4 regions of the Rahnella sp. NRRL B-41462 genome follow, and region 3 is predicted to be linked to each of the others. Evidence: predicted binding sites of a transcription regulator. Region 3 holds the regulator's gene; each other region holds the start of a gene.
What was found. The regulator Fur, encoded in region 3, represses iron uptake genes when iron is present. The targets are predictions, from matches to a motif close to ATAATAATGAGAACNACTATCAA.
Positions count from the first base shown of each region.

Region 1: a site for Fur is predicted at 2,553-2,575, ahead of feoA (ferrous iron transporter A). Genes of this name have one in related genera too.
Region 2: a site for Fur is predicted at 1,321-1,343, ahead of exbB (tol-pal system-associated acyl-CoA thioesterase). Genes of this name have one in related genera too.
Region 4: a site for Fur is predicted at 5,003-5,025, ahead of gpmA (2,3-diphosphoglycerate-dependent phosphoglycerate mutase). Genes of this name have one in related genera too.

Region 1 is NZ_JYDF01000101.1:2,816-8,850, forward strand. Features, by position in the region: gene feoB (Fe(2+) transporter permease subunit FeoB) at 1-2,073, opposite strand, end outside; gene feoA (ferrous iron transporter A) at 2,160-2,384, opposite strand; gene UC14_RS21495 (Tex family protein) at 2,783-5,113, opposite strand; gene greB (transcription elongation factor GreB) at 5,225-5,698, opposite strand; gene UC14_RS21505 (MG2 domain-containing protein) at 5,930-6,035, shown strand, end outside.
Region 2 is NZ_JYDF01000016.1:56,933-62,967, reverse strand. Features, by position in the region: gene UC14_RS05820 (TRAP transporter substrate-binding protein) at 1-915, opposite strand, end outside; gene exbB (tol-pal system-associated acyl-CoA thioesterase) at 1,438-2,358, shown strand; gene exbD (TonB system transport protein ExbD) at 2,368-2,802, shown strand; gene UC14_RS05805 (hypothetical protein) at 3,024-4,850, opposite strand; gene UC14_RS05800 (AAA family ATPase) at 4,847-6,035, opposite strand, start outside.
Region 3 is NZ_JYDF01000081.1:49,315-55,349, forward strand. Features, by position in the region: gene UC14_RS18505 (methyl-accepting chemotaxis protein) at 1-699, opposite strand, end outside; gene fldA (flavodoxin FldA) at 1,121-1,648, shown strand; gene fur (ferric iron uptake transcriptional regulator) at 1,961-2,416, shown strand; gene chiQ (ChiQ/YbfN family lipoprotein) at 2,545-2,880, opposite strand; gene UC14_RS18525 (OprD family outer membrane porin) at 2,894-4,264, opposite strand; gene glnS (glutamine--tRNA ligase) at 4,743-6,035, opposite strand, start outside.
Region 4 is NZ_JYDF01000117.1:11,233-17,267, reverse strand. Features, by position in the region: gene UC14_RS23120 (protein YbgS) at 1-187, opposite strand, end outside; gene aroG (3-deoxy-7-phosphoheptulonate synthase AroG) at 391-1,443, shown strand; gene UC14_RS23110 (GNAT family N-acetyltransferase) at 1,509-1,982, opposite strand; gene UC14_RS23105 (hypothetical protein) at 2,120-2,443, shown strand; gene UC14_RS23100 (DUF1479 domain-containing protein) at 2,708-3,973, opposite strand; gene gpmA (2,3-diphosphoglycerate-dependent phosphoglycerate mutase) at 4,220-4,972, opposite strand; gene UC14_RS23090 (PsiF family protein) at 5,180-5,512, opposite strand; gene galM (galactose-1-epimerase) at 5,664-6,035, opposite strand, start outside.

The DNA.
Region 1 (6,035 bases), on a different contig from region 3:
ACGGCTGGTTTCACGGGCAATCGCCCCCATCACCGAGACGCAAGGCACGTAAAGCAATACAAAGATCAGGTAGCTGTAAGCCGAAATCGCCGAACCAAATTTGGTGCTCATGACGCCCATTGAGCTGACGCCCATTTCACCGTCGCCTTTGCTGGCTTCGATCGGGTTCGACAGCACGCTGATGCTGAAGGTATCTTTCAGACCCTGCCAGGTTTCTTTTACCGCGCCGCCCAGTTCATCGAACAGGTTAAAACTGGCCGCATCGAAGGCTTCATTGGTGATGTGTTCGGCGGTATATAGCGTGTTCAGCGTACCGACCACCACCTCTTTTGCCATCGCACCGGTGACCAGACCCACGGTCGCCTGCCAGTTGTCAGGATGTACGCCCATCGGCGAGAGCACCGGTGTCAGCACTTTACTGACTGACGCCAGCGCCGAGTCATTGATGTTATCCACCGCCTTGCCGCTGAACGAGAAACTGTTCAGTGCGCCGATGAAAATACTGGCAATCACGATCACCTTACCGGCGCGCAGTACGAAACCTTTCAGACGTTGCCACGTTTGCAGCAGCAGGCTTTTCAGGTGCGGAACGTGATACACCGGCAGTTCCATCACAAACGGCGAGGCTTCGCCGCGCATGATGGTGTATTTCAGCAGCAGTCCGGTCAGGATAGCGACCACGATGCCCAACAGATACAGCGAGAACACCACGGATGCGCCGTCCTGCCCGAAAAAGGCCGCAGAGAACACCGCAAAAATCGCCAGACGTGCGCCGCATGACATGAACGGCGCCATCATCACGGTGATCAGCCTTTCACGCGGCGCATCCAGCGTGCGGGCACCCATAATAGACGGCACGTTACAGCCGAAACCGACAATCAGTGGCACGAAGGATTTACCCGGCAGGCCGAGCGACTGCATCAGCCTGTCCATGACGAACGCGGCACGTGCCATATAACCGGAGTCTTCAAGGAACGACAGAAACAGATACATCATGCCGATTTGTGGCACCAGCGGCAGCACGGTATTGATACCGCCACCCAGCCCCTGTGCCAGAAAAATGGTCAGCCATTGCGGGAAATGCAGGGTAAAGCCAATCCACTGCATGCCCTGAATGAAAATCGCGGCGGAGCCGATATCGAAAATCGGCTGCAGCGCACCACCGATGTTGATGGCCAGCACGAACATCAGATACATCACCAGCAGGAAAATCGGTACGCCCAGAAAGCGGTTGAGGATCACGCGATCGAGCACCTGCGTCAGTTTATTCGGCGCCGTAAGGTGGGAGTTGCTGATCTCTGCGCAAAGCGCCGCGATGCTCTGATAACGCGCATCGGCGATCAGCAGTGCCGGATCGTCCAGTTTCTGCTCAGCCAGCCGGGCTCTTACCTGCGGCAATAATGCCTGTGCGTTGCCTGCGTGCGTCTGGCTATAAATATCCCCTTCAAGAATTTGCAGTGCCAGCCAGCGGCGTTGTTGCAGCGCCATGGCTGGCGGCATTTCGGCGGCCAGGATATCGACTTCCTGTTGTAAAACCGGATGATATTGCACACGTTCCAGCACAGCCACTTGTGGCAATTCGTCGATGGCGGCTTTCAGTTCTTTGATGCCGCTGGCACGGGTAGAAACCAGCGCCACCACCGGGCAACCCAGACGAGCAGACAGCGCAGGGATATCAATATTGATGTTCTGGATTTTGGCGATATCCAGCATGTTCAGCGCCACGATGCATGGCACGCCCAGTTCCAGCAGTTGCAGTGTCAGGTATAAATTGCGCTCGAGGTTTGAGGCATCGACGACGTTGATCATCAGATCCGCGTCGCCGCTCAGAATGTAATGGCAGGCAATTTGTTCATCGAGCGAAGTTTGCTCGGAAATGGTGGTCAGGGAATAGGTGCCCGGTAAATCCACCAGCGTAATCTGGTGCGCTGCGGTGGCAAACTGACCTTCTTTGCGCTCGACGGTCACGCCTGCCCAGTTACCGACACGCTGGCGTGAACCGGTTAACTGATTGAAAAGCGTGGTCTTACCTGAGTTTGGGTTACCAATCAGGCCGATCGTTAATGGTTTCATTCGATAAAATCTACGTGTCAGAAAAGGTAAACATGCAAGCCCGGGGCCGCCGCGAAAAATGAACTGTCAAAGGCCTGATGTTGGGATCAGGCCATCATCTCGAGCTGGAGGAGATCGAGGTCTTTTCTGCGGACGACGAGGCTGGTACGGCGGGTTTCGATTTGTACCGGATCACCCATCGGCGCAACGCGGATAATGTTGAAAAATGACCCCGGTAACATCCCGAGTGACAACAGTTTCTGCCGGTAAGCCGGGCTGATTTCGTGTGAAAAGCCGGTAATTTTATAAGCACGTTTTGATTGAAGTTGCATAGTTCCTCGCGAAGCATTCAGGCATTTTGGGGGCAGCGTGACAAAGGTTACGCCGCGCTTCCGTGCCCGGTGATCTCACTTAACTGCGAAATATTGCTCAGAAATTGTCCATGGTGCGAAATTGTCAGCCTGTGGCTGACGGCGTATTGAATACGCAAAGAAGTACAAACGAGAATAGTTATCATAATTAGTACGCGTATAGAGACAAAAGAAAAGAGGGGGTGCCTCTTCACGGGAATCTCCACCGCGTCGCTATCGTATGCCTGCCGGATGGCCGATTTATTGATTTACCTCAGTGATTGATTCATTAAGACAGAGTTTAAAAAGTGTCGAAAAAAGATACATAAAAAAAGCCGCTGGATATCAGCGGCTTTGGTGTGGCGGGGAAAAACGAAGAATTAACGTTTTTTGCCGAGCGCGGCGGCCAGAGCATCGGCCATCGCGTTATTGCCTGCTGGCGCGGCATTGCGGCCCGACGGTTTGTTTGGCGCGTGGCGTTTCTGATTGTCTCGTGAATCTGACGCTGGCGCGGAAGAACGGCGCGCGGGTGCTTCGCCCGGTTGCTCGTCCAGTCGCATGGTCAGCGCGATACGTTTGCGTTGCAGATCGACTTCCATCACTTTGACTTTGACGATGTCGCCGGCTTTCACCACTGTGTGGGGATCTTCGACGAATTTGTTCGCCAGTGACGAGATGTGAACCAGGCCGTCCTGATGGACACCAATATCGACGAACGCACCAAAGTTGGTGACGTTAGTGACAGAGCCTTCGAGGATCATGCCCGGCATCAGGTCGTTCATGGTTTCAACGCCCTCGGCAAAGGTCGCGGTTTTAAACTCTGGACGCGGATCGTGCCCCGGTTTTTCCAGCTCTTTGATAATGTCGGTGACCGTCGGCACACCGAACTGCTCATCGGTGAATTCGCTGGCTTTCAGGCCACGCAGCACATTGGAATCGCCCATCAGTTCTTTCAGCGCCAGCTGTGTCGCCGCCAGAATGCGTTCCACTACCGGATAGGTTTCCGGGTGAACTGTCGAGGCATCAAGCGGGTTGTCGCCGTGGTTGATACGCAGGAAGCCCGCGCATTGCTCAAAGGCTTTTGGCCCCAGACGGCTGACTTTCAGCAACTGTTCGCGGTTACGGAACTGACCGTTTTCGTCGCGCCAGTTAACGATATTCTGCGCCATCATGCGTGTCAGACCGGCCACGCGGGTCAGCAGGGGAACGGATGCGGTATTGAGATCAACACCCACGGCGTTCACGCAGTCTTCGACCACGGTATCGAGTTTTTTCGCCAGCTGAGACTGGCTGACGTCGTGCTGATACTGACCAACACCGATGGATTTCGGGTCGATTTTCACCAGCTCCGCCAGCGGATCCTGTAATCGACGGGCGATAGAGACTGCGCCGCGAATAGAAACATCCAGATCCGGGAATTCCAGCGCCGCCAGTTCGGAGGCGGAATACACCGATGCACCGGCTTCACTGACAATCACTTTCTGCGCTTTTACCGCCGGGAACTGTTTTTGCAGCTCAAGGAAGAAGCGCTCGGTCTCGCGGGACGCGGTGCCATTACCGATCGCCACCAGTTCGACATTATGTTTGATGCACAGCGCGGCAACCTGTTGTGCGGCTTTTGCTGCCTGACCGGTATGGGGATAAACCGTATCGATATCCACCAGTTTGCCGGTGTTATCCACAACGGCGACTTTTACACCGGTACGTAAACCCGGATCGAGACCCATAGTGGCGCGCATACCGGCGGGGGCGGCCATCAGCAAATCGTGCATGTTGCGGGCAAAAACGTTGATCGCTTCATCTTCGGCGCGTTCGCGCACGGTGCCCATCAGCTCGGTTTCGAGGTGCAGCAGCACTTTGATACGCCATGTCCAGTTGACCACGGCACGACGCCAGACGTCAGCAGGCGCGTTGTTCAGGCGCAGGCCCAGATGGTCGATGATCAGTTGTTCGGCATAGCTTTCTTTTGGCGGCTCGTCATGCTGCGGATCGGCATTCAGCGCCAGTTGTAAGATACCTTCGTTGCGGCCGCGGAACATCGCCAGCGCGCGGTGCGAAGGCACCTGAGAAATCGGTTCGTGATGGTCGAAATAGTCGCGGAATTTCGCGCCTTCCTGCTCTTTACCTTCCACCATACGGGACGTCAGATGGGCGTTTTTCCACAGGTAATCGCGGACTTTCGCCAGCAGCGCGGCATCTTCAGCGAAACGCTCCATCAGAATGTAACGTGCGCCATCAAGGGCAGCTTTGGTGTCGGCCACGCCTTTATCGGCATCAATGAATTTTGCGGCAGCAGCGTCCGGCTCGTTTTGCGGATCGTTCCACAGCAATTCGGCCAGCGGCTCCAGACCGGCTTCGATAGCGATTTGTCCGCGCGTGCGGCGCTTGGGTTTGAACGGCAGGTAAAGGTCTTCCAGCTCGGTTTTGCTCAGCGTGGTATTAATGGCATTTGCCAGGTCGTCGCTGAGTTTGCCCTGTTCTTCGATAGATTTGAGGATGGTCTGGCGACGGTCTTCCAGCTCCCGCAGATAACCCAGACGGGTGTCCAACTGACGCAGTTGGGTATCGTCCAACCCACCGGTGACTTCCTTACGATACCGCGCAATAAACGGCACGGTATTACCTTCATCCAGCAGACGCACCACGGAAGCAACCTGCTCCGGGCGAACCTGCAATTCACTTGCGATAATGCGGCTCAGTTGATCATTCATAGGTCTGATATCAGTTTTTTTCGTTTAAAAAGCAGGGCACAGTTATACGGTTTGAAGACATAAAATGCCAGTCATCAGGCTGTCCGCCTGCGTGTTTTGAGAGTTAGCTGATCATTTCCCGTAGTCAATCTCATTGACGTACCAGGTCGCGTCGCCAACCGGCGTGGTGACCACCAGACTGTCGCCGACTTCTTTTTTCAACAGCGCGCGCGCCATCGGCGAGTCGATAGAAATGTAGTCTTTGCGGCCAAAAATTTCGTCATATCCGACAATGCGGAAACGCTTGATGTCGCCGTCGTCATTTTCGACTTCCACCCAGGCACCAAAGAACACTTTGCCGTCCTGTTGCGGTGAATAATCGACGATGCGCAGCTGTTCCATGCATTTGGTCAGATAGCGGATGCGGCGGTCGATTTCACGCAGCCGTTTCTTATTGTACTGGTAATCGGCATTTTCACTGCGGTCGCCCAGGCTTGCAGCCCAGGTGACCTTTTTGGTCACTTCGGGGCGTTCATCGCGCCACAGGAAATCCAGTTCAGTTTTGAGCTTGTCGTAGCCTTCACGGGTAATCAGTTTCGTCTTCATGTCACCTGTCGCTTTGCGCAAAATCCTCGCGCTATTGTTTCACACAATCGTGTCGCTGGCAGCGCAGAAATCAGCCGGAAACTCCCGGTTGCTGCTACGCTTTATCTGATGGCTTTTTAGGCGAATAATCATTATCCTGCGGCGCAATGCGTTGAATTTAATAAAAGTCCTGATTCGCATAAAAATATCACTTCTGGCGATGGTTCACAGGGATTAGGGGTACAGCAACAAATGGATTTATTAAAATTCTTACTTCGTCTGCCTTTTACATTGATAAAAGGTGTTTTCCGCGTGCTGGCTTTTATTCTGGGCCTGCTGGGTCGTGTCTTCAAACCGC
Region 2 (6,035 bases), on a different contig from region 3:
GGATTGCGTGGCTTTGACATACGTCGCGGGGTCAATCTCATAGAATTTCACGCCGCCCGCTTTCATCGTGGCGAGGGCTTTCTCGTTATAGGCTTTCCACAGTTCGCGCTGTTCGTCCTGTGCTTCTTTCGCCAGTTTGAGGATTAACTGCTGGTCTTCCGGTTTCAGTTTGTCCCATTTCACTTTTGAATACAGGAACAGCTCCGGGATGATGAAATGGCGGCTGTAGGTGTAGTTTTTCACTACCGGCAGGTAGTTATGGGCGACAAAGGTTGGCGGGTTGTTTTCGGTGCCGTCAATGACGCCGGTCTGCATGCCGCTGAACACTTCACTGACGCCCATCGCCACCGGATTGGCACCCATCGCTTTCAGCGTTGCCAGCGCAATCGGACTGCCCTGTACGCGGATTTTCATGCCGTGCAAATCTTCCGGTTTCACCACCGGTTTTTTGGTGATCAGGTTACGCGTCCCGCCATCCATCCAGCCGAGAAAAACCAGTCGCGAATTCGGATTGTTGGTGATTTTATCGCCGATTTCTTTACCGATCTGACCGTCGAGCACTTTGTGCATATGGTCTTCGTCGCGGAAAATATAGGGCAGGGTGAAGACATTAATTTCTGGCAAAATCGAAGCAACCGGCGTCATCGACACACGGATGATATCCAGCGCACCGAGCTGCGCCTGTTCAATTTCCTGCTTTTCATCTCCCAGCACGCCGCCCGGAAACGTTTTAATTTCGAGGCGTCCGTCTGTTTGCTTTTGCAGTTTTTCGCCCATGTGCTGGACGGCGACCACGTTGGGATAGCCTTGCGGATGCACGTCGGCGGCTTTCAGCGTTTGTGCTGACACGCCATGCGTAAATAAGAGGGTCGCGGAACTCAGGCAAAGGCTGAGAAGTGCTTTTTGCATTTTCATCAGTTTGTCTCCAGGGTACTCGGTAAGGGAAAGATAAATGTGAACAAGTATCGAACAGGACGGGCGCAGAGGCGTTGCCGGTTCATTTTGAAAAATGTCTGAATAAGCTTTTAAATGATAGGGATGCATGACGTGCCGGTGTGAGGTCTTCGCCAGTGAATGCACTTTATCCTATTTTTTGTTGTGCGGTATTTGAGCGTTATCACAAACTCGTAACAAATGTAAAAAGCTGTTGCTTAATATTTAAAACGTTGTTTTAACTTGAGTAATGAAGCTCAGATGATTGATTTACTGTGTGATTTTTTTTGAAAGTGTGACGGAGGTTAAATTGTTCAACCTTTGTACAAACAGGAAAAACCTTGTCATCTGTCAATGACACGTCGGGCGGCAGGCGGGACAATGTAAATAATAATGAGAACGACTATCAATTAGGCCTTTTTCTTTGATATCATTCGGCGTTATTCATTCCTTCTACACACTGATTCTGGCTGGAGGCGACGCGTGAAAACGGCTCGCAATAAGATGAAAGAGGCGACCTCATTACTGATGTCGTTAATGTTGGTTGCTGGTCTGAGCGGCAACGCGATGGCTGCACCTGCGACGCCGGCGGGACAAGCCGTCAATTCTGCAGCAACTCAACCTGCAACGGCTGACGCACCGGCGACCGGTGACGCAACGCCAGCTCCGGTGATGCAACCCGCGCCAGCAGAGACGGCACCCGTGATCCCAACCGATTTGTCTGTTATGGGCATGTACCATCACGCTGATGTGGTGGTGAAGACCGTCATGATCGGTCTGCTGCTGGCTTCTGTGGTCACCTGGGCATTGTTATTTAGCAAGGGTGCGGAAGTCTTCACGGGCAAACGCCGTATGCGCCGTGAATTTGATGCGTTGTCCTCCGTTCGTACGCTGGACGAAGCCGCCGAGCAGGCTGAAAGTTTCGCTGCCAGCAGCATCAGCGCGCAGATGATACGCGATGCGCAGAACGAGCTGGAACTGTCTGCCGGATCGACTGACAACAACGGCATTAAAGAGCGTACCGGTTTTCGCCTTGAGCGCCGCGTCAGCGCCGCGGGTCGTTACATGGGCCGTGGCAACGGTATTCTGGCGACCATCGGAGCAATCTCTCCCTTCGTCGGCCTGTTCGGTACCGTATGGGGCATCATGAACAGCTTCATCGGTATCGCACAGACGCAGACTACCAATCTGGCGGTCGTCGCACCGGGTATCGCCGAAGCCTTACTGGCCACGGCTGTGGGTCTGGTTGCAGCCATCCCTGCGGTGGTCATCTACAATATTTTCGCCCGTACCATCACCTCTTACCGTCATCAGGTAGGCGATGTGGCGGCGCAGATTATCCTGTTACAGGGCCGTGATTTGGATCTGGCTGCCAGCGAAGGCAATGCGCCACGCGGTCAGACAGGTCAGTTACGCGTAGGGTAAGAACAGATTATGGCTATTCGGTTAAACGACGATATCGACGAAAGTGGTGAAATGCATGACATCAACGTCACGCCTTTTATCGACGTCATGCTGGTATTGCTGATCATCTTCATGGTGGCGGCACCGCTGGCCACCGTTGATGTGCGGGTGGATTTACCGGCTTCGACGGCAAAACAGCAGCCGCGTCCGGAGAAACCGATTTTCCTGTCGGTGAAAGCTGACAAGCAACTGTTCCTCGGCGACACGCCCGTGAACAGCGATAATATGACCGCGATGCTGGATCAGCGTACTCAGGGTAACAAGCAGAGTACGATTTTCTTCCGCGCGGACAAAAGTGTCGATTACGAAACGCTGATGAGCGTGATGGATAACTTGCGTAAAGCCGGTTACCTGAAAGTCGGGCTGGTGGGTGCAGAACAAACCGGTGCCGCTGCGGCGCAGTAAGTTGTGAATCAAATCAGACGCACAAAAAAGGCCAGCATTGCTGGCCTTTCGTTTATCTGATTTGATGTTATTTAATACATATAAATATATTCTAAGGTTTTATGCATATATTTTAAATGTTTTGAATAGCTTCTGAAGCAGATAATAGATTGAACTATGCATTTTCTCTATTAAACTAAATTAATCAATTCTTCCTTATATAAATAATAGGGAGTATAGGACTATATTATATAGTTTGAGAAACTGTTCATGGTGTTTTTCAGTCCGATAAGGTGGTTCTTGAGTAGTTCTGTTTCTCTCGTATGAAATACTAGCGCTGTTGATTGCGGTAACACGGGGTACTTTCCCGTGATGCAATGTCTAGGTGATACTGTTCTCAGCAAGTTTCCATTTTTTTCATGAGCAAAAAGAATGATAAGCATATCTACAGGTGACATTAAAAGACGTCCATCATTACCAACACAATGAATGTTCAGTAGGTATTTATTAGTTAGTGAGTTTATATCATATTCTTTGATAGTATTAAGGTCTTTAAATTTAGAGTCAAGGATTAATGTAAATGGTCGACCCCATTTTTTTGAGTAAATTTTAACAATGAAGTCTGGGCAGTAATGATGTTTCCCATATCTACTTGAACCATAGGTATTACTTGTATCAATGAAATCACCAGGTTGACTACTAGAACTATATGGATATATTTTGGCCTCGTATAACAACTCAATCTGATATTCATTACTAGAAAATAAAAAATGGTTATTGATAACCCCAGAAGGTCTTTCTTTATCTACACCACCGAAAGGTAAGTCTTCCGCATGATAGCGGTAGTTTTGCATGCTAACATTTACTTCAAAAACTTCCTGAATTATTTTATGTAATATCAGAAGGGAAGTTAGTTCATATATAATGGAAAGGTTCTTAAGGCCTAGAAGCATTTTGTTATTGTTGAATTTTGGTGCGTGAGATTTGTAATATTTTTCAATATGCTGGAATGCATTTCTATAGTGTGTTTTTTTTGCAACATACGATGTGATTTTAGGAAGGAATACACCTCTTACTTTGGAAGGGATAATCTTTAAATATATTTTTCTAAGACCTCTAACTCTATTTATTAGCTTCTCAATTTCTTTTATCTTAACATCGAGTGCTATTCTTGAAAATTTAGACATAGTATGGTCAAAGCGGACATATTCGGTATCAAAAATGCTGGCTTCAATAAAATTATTGATTTTATATTCATTTATTAGATCAAATAAAAATAATTCTGACTGCATTAAAAACGTATTGATCACTCTATTTTCAAAAACATCTGTATCTTTAGTGATAATCTCTTTAGGCTGTTTTTCAAAGTAATATCCTCTGTTATTGAAGTAAATGTTTACATCATTATGAGAGGCAGGGGAAAGTTTATCTAAATTTGTTAATGCCCAATAAATGGAATCAGGTCCAGTAGGTTGACCTTGCTCTGATAGAGTCATATCTGAATTTAGAATATACTTGTTATCTCTAGAAAAATTAATAATAGAATCACTAAAAAAATCAGCTGCATTACTAATTGCATCTAATTTGTTAAATTTATAACCTTCAGTCCCTGAAAGATCAGCGCCATTTTTGCTACGAGAGAAGCAAATAGCAACTGCATCTACTAAATTATCGGTCAAAAAGCCTAACATTTCATTAGCCATATTAGCATTTTCTTTTCTTGCTAGTATATCAAATGTTGCAGTTACAGCTGAATCATATTCATTATCAAAAAATAATGTCACCTCACTTTCACCAAAAAAATTATAAAAGTATTTCGATTTATGCGAAGTTATAGGTTCGCTAGATGTAAAGGTGAATTCATTATTAGTTATGTTTTCGGCAATCATTAATAATGGTATATCACCCACAACAATCGTTGGTGCCCCTTTCGTAGAAAATTCTTCAGAGCTCAGCCGAACCGTAAAAAGCAATCGGTCAACCTCTCTAATTTGAATTCTATCACCCTGATTAATATCAAAGCAGACCGAATTATCTAATTCGTTTATATAAACTTGCCACTGAATCATAAGTTATTCCCGTAGCTATGCATATTTTGATTACCATGACTCAAAATTCTTTTTAGCATCTTTTGAGACTTATCCATTTCATCTGGTAATGTGAGTAACAGTGCCTCAAGTCTCTTACCGAAATTTTGTCCATAGCCATTTAATAGTGGGATTATATGTTGGCTCACCGCGTAATCTAGAGCCAAATGGCGACTTTCCATTGACATCAATGGCCCTGCGACATTGTAATATGCTCTTATTGCTTTAATTTTCCTATAGGAAATAATTACGGGCATGCCATACTCAGAGCGGTCATCTCGTAAGATTAAAATTATTGATTGAAGGGTTTTCTCAATGTCTGGTGGAACTTCCAAACTGCTTGGACTGAAAATTTCAATAAACTTTCTACCACTCATAGCTTCAGGATTGAATTCAGAAATAATTTCAGAACCAAGAATGCTCAAATCATAATTCAATTCAAAATCATCAAAACTGATAATAGCAGCTCGATCAAGCAATCGTGGGGTTAAGGATTGTACTGACTCATCCTGATTAATTGTCCCTAAAAATCTTAAATATTCTGGTAATTTTAAGTAAGGTTGTTCTGGGTTACCTGTTGTCAATATTCTTTTAGATTCAGGATCCGCCATTTCTAAGAATGGACTAAAATAGTGTTCTGGTTGAGATAGATTGAATTCGTCTAAAAGAATTATGGCTGCTGCGGACTCGATCTCATGCTCTAATTCATAATCAAGCTGTTTTACCAGATCGAATAACCCAGTAGAAGCTGGTGAAAAAGATTGAGACAAAGCATTATAAAAACCTATAACATCTCTGGAGCTTGTCCAACCACGGGCTACGGGAATATTTAAAAATCTATTTTTTAATCCTAAGCAATTCCCCAGCATTTTCGCCAATGAGGTTTTACCTGTTCCTGGTAGGCCACTAAACAAAGTGAATTGACATTGAGATATAGTAGTTAAAATATTAGCTGCGGTAGAATAATCGGTTTTTCGGCCTTGTTTATTTAGAGAGTCGAGAACACTATCAATTAAATCTTCACGAATATCTTCAATATCTGACGAAGAGTAACTCGATTTAATGCCCACATCATAGTCTAGTATCTTATTCTCAGAACGAGGTCTAAGACCGCATAAAGCATCAACATCAGGTTTCAGCTTGACAAGTCGGCTTGTTAGAACCTCA
Region 3 (6,035 bases):
GCTGGCGATCACCGCGAAGTGACCGCGGATTTTATCCAGCGGCTTCACCAGCGCCATCACCAGATAACGGTCAGTCAGCAATAAAATCACCAGCCCGATACCAAATGCCGTCAGCAGAATCACTTTGCTAAATGACGTCAGATGGGTGGATTGCCGTTGTGCCGCATCAAAATCGACAGCGATCTGACCGCTGACTTTCTCCATCGATGAGCCAAAGCTGCGGCTCAGTGCAGGTACGGTGGAATTGGCTAGCTGGTTATAGGACTCCGTATTTTTGCTGCGGGCTGCGTCGAACAATGGCGTGACGCCCTGCGTGATCAGATTTTCCCAACTGGTGATTAATTCCTGCACGGAGGAATCTTCCAGCCCCGGATGCGGTGCCGCTTTAAAACTGGCCAGTGCCTGCGTCAGCCCGCTGAGTGATTGTTTGGCGGTATCAAAAATTTCCGGACCTTTTGACGGATCGGCCTGAAGCTGTGCCACGGCGCGGCTCAGGCGCGTCACGGTACGAAAATACTGATCATTTCCTTTATTGATCAGCGCCATATTGTTGACCAGCTCGGTACTATTTTTGGTATTTTGGGTCAGTGTGTCCAGTGAGGTGACGGTGTAAAGGGAAACACCTGCCCACATGACGCAAAAGATGCCAAGAATGGTTAATAAAGCGGCCCTGATGGTGATATTTTTTAAAAACTGCACGATATGCCTCTCTCGAAACATGTCTGTTTCTGGCCTGAGGATTGACGGGGATGCGGAGAATCAAGACAGGTAACCAGCAGGCAAGTGCCCCAGGACATGTTTGAACACCTCTCCGGGCATCGATTTCTTTATTATGTTGAGATTGCTCCCGAATCATCTATCGGCGGAATGTTCTCGAAATTTAGTATTGTGACGACTTATTTCTCAAACTTGCTTTTGACCTTATTAAGCCTGAGGTTAATTCGCCGCAGGTGAAAGCACACAAAGGCGATAACACATAAAAATATTGCCCGATAAACTTATTTCCCAGTTAAGAAGGCGAGCAGAAGCATATTCTCCGCCGCACGAGTTTGCTATCATCTGCATTATTATTGCCTGCGTTGCAGAGCACTTCATTGAGAACAAGAGGTTAGGTAATCTTATGGCCGTTGTAGGTATCTTCTTTGGATCCGATACAGGTAACACCGAAAACATCGCAAAAATGATCCAGAAGCAATTGGGTAAAGATGTTGCAGAGGTGCATGACATTGCGAAGAGCAGCAAAGAGGATCTGGAAAAATTCGATATTTTGCTTATCGGCATTCCAACCTGGTATTACGGTGAAGCGCAGTGTGACTGGGACGACTTTTTCCCAACGCTGGAAGAGATAGATTTCGAAGGTAAGCTGGTGGCACTGTTTGGTTGCGGTGACCAGGAAGACTACGCCGAATATTTCTGCGATGCGCTGGGCACCGTGCGCGATATCATTGAGCCACGCGGCGCAGTGATTGTCGGACATTGGCCTACCGAAGGTTACCACTTTGAAGCATCTAAAGGCCTGGCGGATGATAAGCACTTCATAGGACTGGCAATTGACGAAGATCGTCAGCCCGAACTGACCAGCGAACGTGTTGATGCCTGGGTGAAACAGATCACAGAAGAACTTAGCCTTTCTGAAATTATTGGCTAAAAACCCTGTTGGCCCTGAGGATTTATTCTACAATTGAAGGGCCAAACTATTACTGAAATTAACAATTTAACTGCTACAAAATTGTAACTTTCGGTCGTATCAAGGTACACTGAGTTCCTCTGTTTTTTCTATTGATCAAGTCGTTGCATTCCAAATGTGACCGGCAATTTGTGATCTTTATTAACAGGCTGTCGTTGACGAGAATTGGCACATTGCGTTAAACGAAGAGACTAAACGAATAATTTTGTGCCGCCGATGCCACAGGCTGCATGCCTCAACTTGATTAGCACATAGTAACAGGACTGAATCCGCATGACTGACAACAACACCGCACTGAAGAAAGCCGGCTTAAAAGTCACGCTTCCGCGCCTCAAAATCCTGGAAGTGCTGCAAGCGCCGGAAGGTCATCACGTTAGTGCGGAAGATCTTTACAAGCAACTGATTGATATGGGTGAAGAAATTGGCCTGGCGACGGTTTACCGCGTTCTGAACCAGTTTGACGACGCCGGTATTGTCACCCGTCATAACTTCGAAGGCGGCAAGTCCGTATTCGAACTGACCCAGCAACATCACCATGACCACCTGATCTGTCTGGATTGCGGTCGTGTGATCGAATTCCGTGACGAATATATTGAAGGTCGTCAGCGTGAGATTGCTAAGAAACACGGTATCAAGCTCACCAACCACAGCCTGTATTTGTACGGTCACTGTGAAGCAGGCGATTGCCGCGAAGATGACTCTTTGCACAACGATAAACCTGCGCAGTAATCTGCACAGGCTTTGACTAAATTAACCGCTGAAAAGCGGTTTTTTTATGTCTGATATCGACGCAGATTGAGCCCGGATAGCAGGCATAAAAAACCCCGGCAAGCCGGGGTATGTTTCGCTGCTGAGATTCACGACTTAGGTGAATTGTTCGTTTTTATTTCCTGCCAGATTTTCCCGCAATCAGCAGCATATGCCTGACCGTCGCCAGTTTTACGCGCCGTCAGACATCGCTGGTAATCCAACACACGTACCGTTTCTTGTTCCGCAAATTGCTGGTGGGCTTTTTCCTGTTTCAGTTTATTCAGTAACACCTCGCAGGATGCCAGTTTGTCCGGATTGCCTTCTGACGTATTGATACAGGCACGGTAATCTTCCCGCGTTTGGGATATTTGTGCCTGATCGGCGGTGGGTGCACAACCGGCCAGCAAAACAGCCGAAACCATGATCATCAGTAATTTATTCATCGACATAGCGACCTCAGAAAATAGTAAATGGAGCGATAACGATGAATTTCACGTCTTTTTCATCCTGGAAAATGTTGCCGTAACCGCCGCCCCAGCTCGGTATGTCCGAATGGTTGTCGTACTGGGTGTAATGCAGTTTGAACAACGTCCCTTTGGCGCGCCCTTCCTGAATGGTGTACAGCGCATCCAGGCTCCATGCGCTTTCTTTCAGACGCTGGCTCTGGTCATAAGCGGCGTTGGTGCTCGGTTTGGCATCCCACGCATAGACGTACGAACCACCGACCGCGAACCCCGGCAGGTCCCATTTCGCCAGATCATAAAGCACGCCGGCATATACTGCTTTTTCACCGTTGGCGTTGAAGTCCGAGCGGTTGTCCCACCACACATCAAGACGGCCGTTTGAGGAAGAATAAGTCGGGGTCATGCGCTGCAGGAAGTAGCCCTGATTCCCTTCCGCTTTCACCATCGTCCCTTCCAGACGCCAGTTAAACTGCCCGGTGGTATAGCCAAAGGTCAGTGCCTGCAACCATGCCAGACCGTCATACAGACTGTTCGGATCATTCTTGTCACTGATGCGGTCTTCTGCACCATAGAACTGATAGCTGGTGGTCAGCGGATTGCCCAGCAGATCCATTTTGTACGAGGCCTTAGCAAAGTACTGATCGACATAACTTTCAGCCTGGCCAAATGCGCCTTCCAGTACGAAGTCATTTTTAAAATCATATTTCGCACCGAGCGAATGAATATAAGAAACGCCGGTTTTCTTGTCATTCTGGCGGAAATCATCCATTTCCAGATGCCACGGCGATTTATATTCATCAGCCCACATATAGGAGAAACTCAGTTCACCCGGGTCACCGAAATCGTGTTTATAACCGGCTTCCGCACCGCGATACGTACCCGGCATAAAGCTCCAGTGCGGTGCGATCAGCGTCTGTCCGGTAGGCTGAATATACCCTGCGTGCCCCCAGAATCCGCCATATTTGAATTTACCGGCTGCCTTATAAAGACTGACCCCACTTTTATCCCCGGAGTAATCTTCGTCGTAGGCGCGGTTGCTGTTAGAAAAGGCGATTTCGTTGGGATGGCCGCTCTCGCTGCTCTCAGCCATTTCAATCGCCGTAAAGGCTGCGATATCAATACCAAACATGTCCCAGGCATAGCCGGAAGAAAAATCGAGGTTCAGGTTAGCGGTAGAATGCGAAAGGTTGGTTGTATAGTCTTTGTAGTGGTCACTCGCCGGATCCATGTCCTTGCGGTCACGTTCACGCTGCCAGTAGTACACACCGCCGGTCAGTGTGGAATCATCAATAAAACCGGCTGCTTTGGTCTCTTGTGAAAACATCATTCCGCCACCCAGTAAGGTGCCGGCGAGAGAATACATGGCAGGTTTCAGGTAAGCCGATCCCCTGCCCCTGTTACGGCGCTTGTGCATAGAGATTCCTCATGTTGACTAAAAAAACGAGCAAAACCCAAACGGGTATAAAAAGCGGTCGCCAGAGGCGTAACCGGTTAAATCAACATCAAGAGTATTTTTCGCGACGCGAATTATCAATGAGTAATTAATCATTAATTATCGAAATATGACAAAGTGCACATAAAGATGAAAAAGCATTACAGAGGTATGCAGGAAAGGATTAAAGCAATGGACTATAATAATATATAATTAAAACATACGATTAAACAAAATCATCTTACAGTTTAAACGTTTCAGCAATATGAACGGCTGTGGCACAACGTTTTAAAAGTAAGCATAGGAAATACATTAATTCGCGACGAAAAACAAAAGGCATCTCTGACAAGAATAACAGGCGAAAAAAAACGCAGCCTGAACTGCGTTTTTATTACCTCATACTGAGGGCTTACGCGACGGGTTTGCTTTCCCAGGTATCACGCAGGCCAACGGTACGGTTAAACACCAGATGTTCAGCACTTGAGTAGCGATTGTCGGCACAGAAGTAACCTTCACGCTCAAACTGCAGGCTGATTTCAGCCTGTGCAGCCACCAGTGATGGCTCCACGAAACCGTGGGAAATCACCAGGGAATCCGGGTTGATGGTGGTCAGGAAGTCTTCCGCCTGGCCCGGGTTTGCGACGCTGAACAGACGGTCATACAGGCGGAACTCAGCCGGTTTACCTTCAGACGCGGACACCCAGTGGATCACGCCTTTCACCTTGCGGCCATCGGCAGGATCTTTGCTCAGCGTGTCGATATCGTAAGAACAGAAGATAGTGGTGATATTCCCTTCCTCGTCTTTCTCGATACGTTCTGCTTTGATCACATACGCATTACGCAGGCGCACTTCTTTGCCCAACACCAGACGTTTGTACTGCTTGTTGGCTTCTTCGCGGAAATCAGCCTGATCGATGTAAATCTCACGGGTAAACGGCACTTCGCGGGTGCCCATTTCCGGTTTGCCCGGATGATTCGGCATCTTCACCATCTGCACATCATCACCGGTAAAGTTTTCAATGATCACTTTAACCGGATTGATAACCGCCATGGCGCGCGGTGCGTTCTCGTTGAGATCGTCACGGATGCAAGATTCCAGCGCCATCATTTCAACGTTGTTATCCTGCTTGGTAACGCCGATACGACGGCAGAATTCACGGATAGACGCCGCGGTATAGCCCCGGCGACGCAGACCTGAAACGGTCGGCATGCGCGGGTCATCCCAGCCTTCAACAATCTTCTCGGTCACCAGCAGGTTCAGCTTGCGCTTGGACATGATGGAGTATTCGAGATTCAGACGGGAGAATTCGTACTGACGCGGGTGACATGGAATAGAAATATTATCCAGAACCCAGTCGTACAGACGACGGTTATCCTGGAATTCCAGCGTACACAGCGAATGGGTGATCCCTTCCAGCGCATCGGAAATGCAGTGGGTGAAATCGTACATCGGATAGATGCACCATTTTTTACCGGTCTGGTGATGTTCTGCGAATTTAATACGGTACAGAACCGGATCACGCATGACAAAGAATGGCGAGGCCATATCGATTTTTGCACGCAGACACGCAGCGCCTTCGGCGAACTCACCGTTACGCATTTTTTCAAATAACGCAATGTTCTCTTCCACGGTGCGATCGCGGTACGGGCTGTTTTTACCCGGCGACGTCAGGGAGCCGCGATATTCACGGATCTGGTCAGG
Region 4 (6,035 bases), on a different contig from region 3:
GTTTACTGGTATTGTTGATCTGATCGTTGCTCACACTTTTTGGCGCAATTTTCTGAATTGAACCCGGCGAGCCGGACTGATTTGCCTGGCCATTGTTATCGCTGGCTGAGGATTCGCCGGCAGCATAAGCAGCGCCGGTGGTCAGCGCCATGGTTGCGGTCAGTAACATGATTGCGAGCTTTTTCATAATGTTCATCTCCATTGTTTCGTTAAAGGTCCATGGTCGTTTTTCATGTGCCTGATAAAAGCCTAGCTAAATAAATTATGTCCTAAATCAAAATGAGACGAATCGTAAGTGTAAAAGCAGGTTTACACTGACATTCAATACGGCTAGATTGAACGCGGTCAGCGTTTCGCTTTGTCTCTTATGAACACCCGAATGGAACAGTTATGAATTATCAAAACGACGATTTACGCATTAAAGAAATCAAAGAACTTTTACCTCCGGTTGCCCTGCTCGAAAAATTTCCCGCCACTGACAAAGCGGCAAAAACAGTTTCTCAGGCTCGCAATGCCATTCATAAGATACTGAAAGGAAACGATGATCGCCTTCTTGTCGTCATCGGGCCGTGCTCCATTAACGATCCAAAAGCCGCGAAAGAATACGCTGCCCGTTTGCTGAAAATGCGTGAAGAGCTGCAAGGTGAGCTGGAAGTGGTGATGCGTGTTTATTTTGAAAAACCGCGCACTACGGTGGGCTGGAAAGGGCTCATTAATGATCCGCACATGAATAACAGCTACCAGATTAACGACGGTTTGCGCATTGCCCGCAAACTGTTACTGGATATTAATGACAGCGGTCTGCCAGCGGCGGGCGAGTTCCTGGACATGATTACGCCACAATATCTGGCGGATTTAATGAGCTGGGGTGCCATCGGCGCACGTACCACGGAATCTCAGGTACACCGTGAGTTGTCCTCCGGCTTATCTTGCCCGGTTGGTTTCAAAAACGGCACCGACGGTACCATTAAAGTGGCGATCGACGCCATCAACGCGGCTGGCGCGCCGCATTGCTTCCTGTCTGTCACCAAATGGGGTCACTCCGCTATCGTGAACACCAGCGGGAACAACGACTGCCATATCATTCTGCGCGGCGGCAAAAAGCCAAACTACAGTGCTCAGGATGTGCAGGAAGTGAAAGAAGGCCTGAAAAAAGGCGGACTGCCAGCCCGTATTATGATCGATTTCAGCCACGCCAACAGCAGTAAGCAATTCAAAAAGCAGATGGAAGTGTGTGAAGACGTTTGTGGTCAGATTGCGGGTGGCGAACAGGCGGTGATGGGCGTGATGGTCGAAAGTCATCTGGTCGAAGGGAATCAGAGCCTCGACAGCGGCGAGCCACTGGTTTACGGCCAGAGCGTGACCGATGCCTGCATCGGCTGGGAAGATACCGAAGTGCTGCTGCGTAATCTCGCGAACGCCGTTAAAGCGCGTCGCGGATAATTCTTTAACGCCAGCATATCTTTCTGAGCCCCGCTTTTGCGGGGCTTTTTATTACCTGAATATGTTCAGAGCGTGCATTTCATATCCATACAACGCAAATCAGCATTCGCCATCTCAGAGCGGTAAAGACTCTCTTTTACCAGACTGAAACCGTTCCTCTTATAAAATTCAAAAGCATTCGGTGTGGAAGCCAGCGTAAGTGCTGTGAATCCCCGCGATTTGGCTTCCGCTTTTATGGCAGCAAGAATTTGCGTGGCGAGACCTTTGCCTTCGAATTCCGGCAACGTAAAAATCGCTTCAACACTGCCATTTTTCAGATCGAGAAAACCTGTTGCCGCCGGTGTCTCCAGCCCGTGCACCTGTGCGACAAAAAAAGGATTCTCCGCAATAGCTTTGCGATATCCGGCAGGCATCTGTTCGGGCGTCCACGCCATCACAATGTCTGCGCCATAGGTATTTTTACATCCGTGGCGGATAGCCTGATTTCTGATTTCCCAGAGTATTTCCGCTTCATCGGGGCAGGCGAGTCTGACGGGCATTGTTATCTCCTTTTTGATGGCGTTCAGAAATAACTTACATGAATTCATCGCTCAATGTGTTGAATATGAAGTTTATTTTTTCACCGCGAGGTGTAACATTATCTTTTGCTAACAATAAAAACGGACAGGGATGAGAGATGAACGCAGTACAGATAAGAACAATAGAAATCCGAAAAATCACCGCCGGGACTGTCTATAAATTGGTGTCTGTCGGCATGCTGTTTGCAGCCTTACCTGTGGGTTTGCTGATGGGAATTATGGGGGCTTTTGGGTATGACGTGATTTTACTGAATGGCGAATACGTCTATGGCATTACAGCGTTTATCACCGCGCCGGTCCTTGCCTGCTTAATGTCACAAGTGTTCACGCTATTCTTTGGAACATTTATTTGCCTGGGATTGTGGATTTACTCACGTATTAAACGGATGAATATCAGGATAGTAGAAGATTCAAATACCTGATAAAGCAAGAGCAGGATGATGACAGAAGACGAACTGGATAAAGCCATTCACAAAGCTAATGAAAGGGAACGTTATCTCTGGCGGTACGCTCGCTGGTTTATCAAAATCTTGTGGTTTGGCTTGTTTATGGCTTTCCTTGCGCAATTAATACAACGTTATTTTCAGTGCTAACGTGTTTCTGATTTTGCCTGATGAGAAAGTCAAAGCCCCGGTTAATTATCGGGGCTTATTGTTTTATGCATTACTGAAAACGTAGCCGCGGAGTTACTTCTTCAGCCCTACGCCCAGCCGTCCGTTAGCGTTGAGATCTCGTTCAAGGAATCGGCCTGTCCAGTTTGCTTCATAGTTTTCGCGGGGGAAATCCACTGGTGAAGCGCCTGTCTTCAGCGCTTCGTGTACCTTACGGGCATAAGCGACATTCTTTTCGCACAGCGGCGCGGCTGGAATGTACATCACATTTCCCCATCCTTGCTGATCTTCAACCGGCGCGACGGAATGAATGACGTCACAATGCCACCATACCGAGTCGCCCGCCTGAAGTTCCGGAATACTGCACAGGCCTTTAATCAGATGCGGATGCCATTTTTCTGAAACAGGTAAAACGCGGCCAGGCGCAACGCCACAGAGTTCATCTTCCGGCACATCATCAAGCAGCGGACGCAGCAGCACATACGCCATCGCCTCAGGCACCGGAACGACGTGCAGCAAGCCCTGTCCGGTTTGCATATCAGATAGCGCAGTCCAGCCCTGGAATGTCCGGAACGCTGAGCATTTCGTCGTGTTTTCCACATCGTATTCATTGACGTCGGGTCTGAAAGCCGCATCCCATGGATCGTATTCCTCAAAACGGTTGGTGAAAATCTTGCGGAAGACTTTCTGATACGCCGGTAACAGCCAGCGTTCTAACGCGCCGGAATCGGTATGCGCGCCCAGCCCCTTAGAAGTGGTGCCCGGAAGACGCCTGCGGATCCTGTCCGGATAGATAATATTTACGTCAGGATTAAACCATGCGCCCTGATGGTCCCCGAACTTCCAGAGACGGTTTAAAAATGACTGAACCGTGCCGATTTCCTGGCTCTGTCTGGCTTCCATTTGCGCGTGAGACCAGTAGATCGGATAAGTTTCAGGCCGGGAAGCTTCCAGCGATCCGAAGAAGTTATCACCCGGCCCGCGGTAGACCTCATCGAAATGGTTGGCATCGAGGTAATGCAGCATGGATTTATCCATCGCCAGCGCGTCATCGCGGTCAAATGTCTGACGGACCACCAGACAGCCGCGGCGTTTCACCTGAGCAATTTGCGCATCAGAAACCCGGCCTTCCGCCAGCGCTGCCCAGCTGATTTGTGGCCATGCAGTCCCGTTCGCTGCCTCCTCCGCCCGTGCTGCGGCGATCTCCGTTTCAATTTTTTCGCATACCTGACGGAAGAGTCCTTCAACATCGCTAATCTGTGCGCGGAGTTGTTTTTTCATCTCGATAATATTCTTTTTATAATCAACAGGTAATGTCGTTGACGTAAATCTGTTATCCATAAAACCTCCGGCAGGTTGCTGAAATGATTATTTCGTACGAATATTAAATTACTTTCATTCGAAATTTTAAATGAATGTAGCAAAACTGTTATCTGAAAAGCCGGCGTTGGATCACGATTTTCACAACAGGGAGGATTTACCGGAAATCCGGATAAGGGCGGGGGAGTGTCGGATTCAGAAAACAAAAAAGGCACGCGTGTGCGTGCCTTGCCAATCTTCCTGCTTAACGCAGAAGAAAACGTGAAATTACTTCGCTTTACCCTGGTTTGCTACGGCCGCTGCTTTCGCTGCGATTTCGTCGGCATTACCCAGATAGTAACGTTTGATTGGTTTGTAGTTTTCGTCAAACTCGTAAACCAGTGGAACACCGGTAGGGATGTTCAGTTCCAGAATTTCTTCTTCGCTCAGGTCGTCGAGATATTTAACCAGTGCGCGCAGGGAATTACCGTGTGCCGCGATGATGACTCGCTCGCCGCTGGCGATGCGTGGTTTGATCACTTCAGTCCAGTAAGGGATGACGCGTTCGATGGTCAGCGCCAGGCTTTCTGTCGTTGGCAGTTCTGCCGCAGTCAGTTTAGCGTAACGTGGGTCGTGGCCAGGGAAACGTTCGTCAGCGCGATCCAGTTCTGGTGGCGTCACAGCAAAACCACGACGCCATTGTTTAACTTGCTCGTCACCGTATTTCTGTGCAGTTTCTGCTTTATCCAGACCCTGCAACGCACCGTAATGACGTTCGTTCAGTTTCCAGGATTTCTCAACTGGCAGCCATGGCTGGTTCAGTTCGTCCAAAACGCTCCACAGTGTGTGGATGGCACGTTTCAGCACAGAGGTGTATGCAAAATCGAATTGGAAGCCTTCGTCTTTCAGCAGCTGACCAGCAGCTTTTGCTTCGGTGCGGCCCTTATCGGACAGTTCAACATCATGCCAACCGGTAAAGCGGTTTTCTTTGTTCCACTCACTCTCACCGTGTCTTACCAGCACCAGCTTGGTTACAGCCATAGCTAAACTCCTCAGTTAACTCAATTTTCAATGATAACAGTTATCATTATAGGGTCTGGGCATCCCACTCAGCAATCTGAAACTTCCTCAGGAAATCTTTGCGGGACGCTGTTTGTATTAAACATAACGAATTTGCTGCGACGATGTAAAACAAAACGCGCAGAAGGTCACCCTGACAGCGCGTTTTGTACAAGCAGGTCAGCGTGATCAGCTGGCTTTTTTCAGGCAGGTACTCATGAAGGATTTACGCGCATCGCCTTTCAGATTTTGCTTCGCGGCATCGGCATTACAGGTTTTCATTTTCATCTGCTGAGGATTCATTTTATCGTCAGTTTTAGCCTCTGCTTTCAGACAATTGCTCATGAATTTTTTACGTTCATCCCCTTTCAGGGACTGCGTAGTGGCCTGCTGATTACAATCGGTCATTTTTTGGCGTTGCTCAGTCTGAGCAGGAGAAGGGACTTTCACCGGGTCCGCCGCCAGAGCGGAACCCGCCGCGCACAGCGTTGCCAGCAGGGATAGCACAACAGGTAAACGCATATCAAAACTCCTTAATAAACGTCCTTTTATGCAGGACACCCTCTGAGTTTAGATGTTTAGCTGAGAAAGTGCGGAAGCAGATGCGCAGTCAGTCACAAATTCGAAGAAGTTTGGGAAAAGGACAGAGCCTGGAAGCCCTGTCCTGAACGAATTACAACGCGAAGAACTGATACGTCGTCGAGGATTTATACGTCTGACCCGGTTTGACCCAGCAGCTCGGTTGCGGCCAGGTGGCGTGATTCGGGCTGTCCGGCAGAAATTCGCTTTCCAGCGCGACACCGCTGTAACTGGCGTATTCACCGCCGCTGCGGTTCGGTGTTCCGCCCAGGAAATTACCGCTGTAGAGTTGCACGGCGGGCGCAGACGTAAACATTGTCATTTTGACTTTGCCGTCGGCAGACCACAAATGCGCTGCCGGATTGCTGCCGCTGTTGCAGGTGCGGTTGAGCAGATAGGCGTGGTCATAGCCTTTCACGCGTTGCTGGTCGCGGTCGGTGAGGAAATCTTTCGCCAGCGTTTTGGC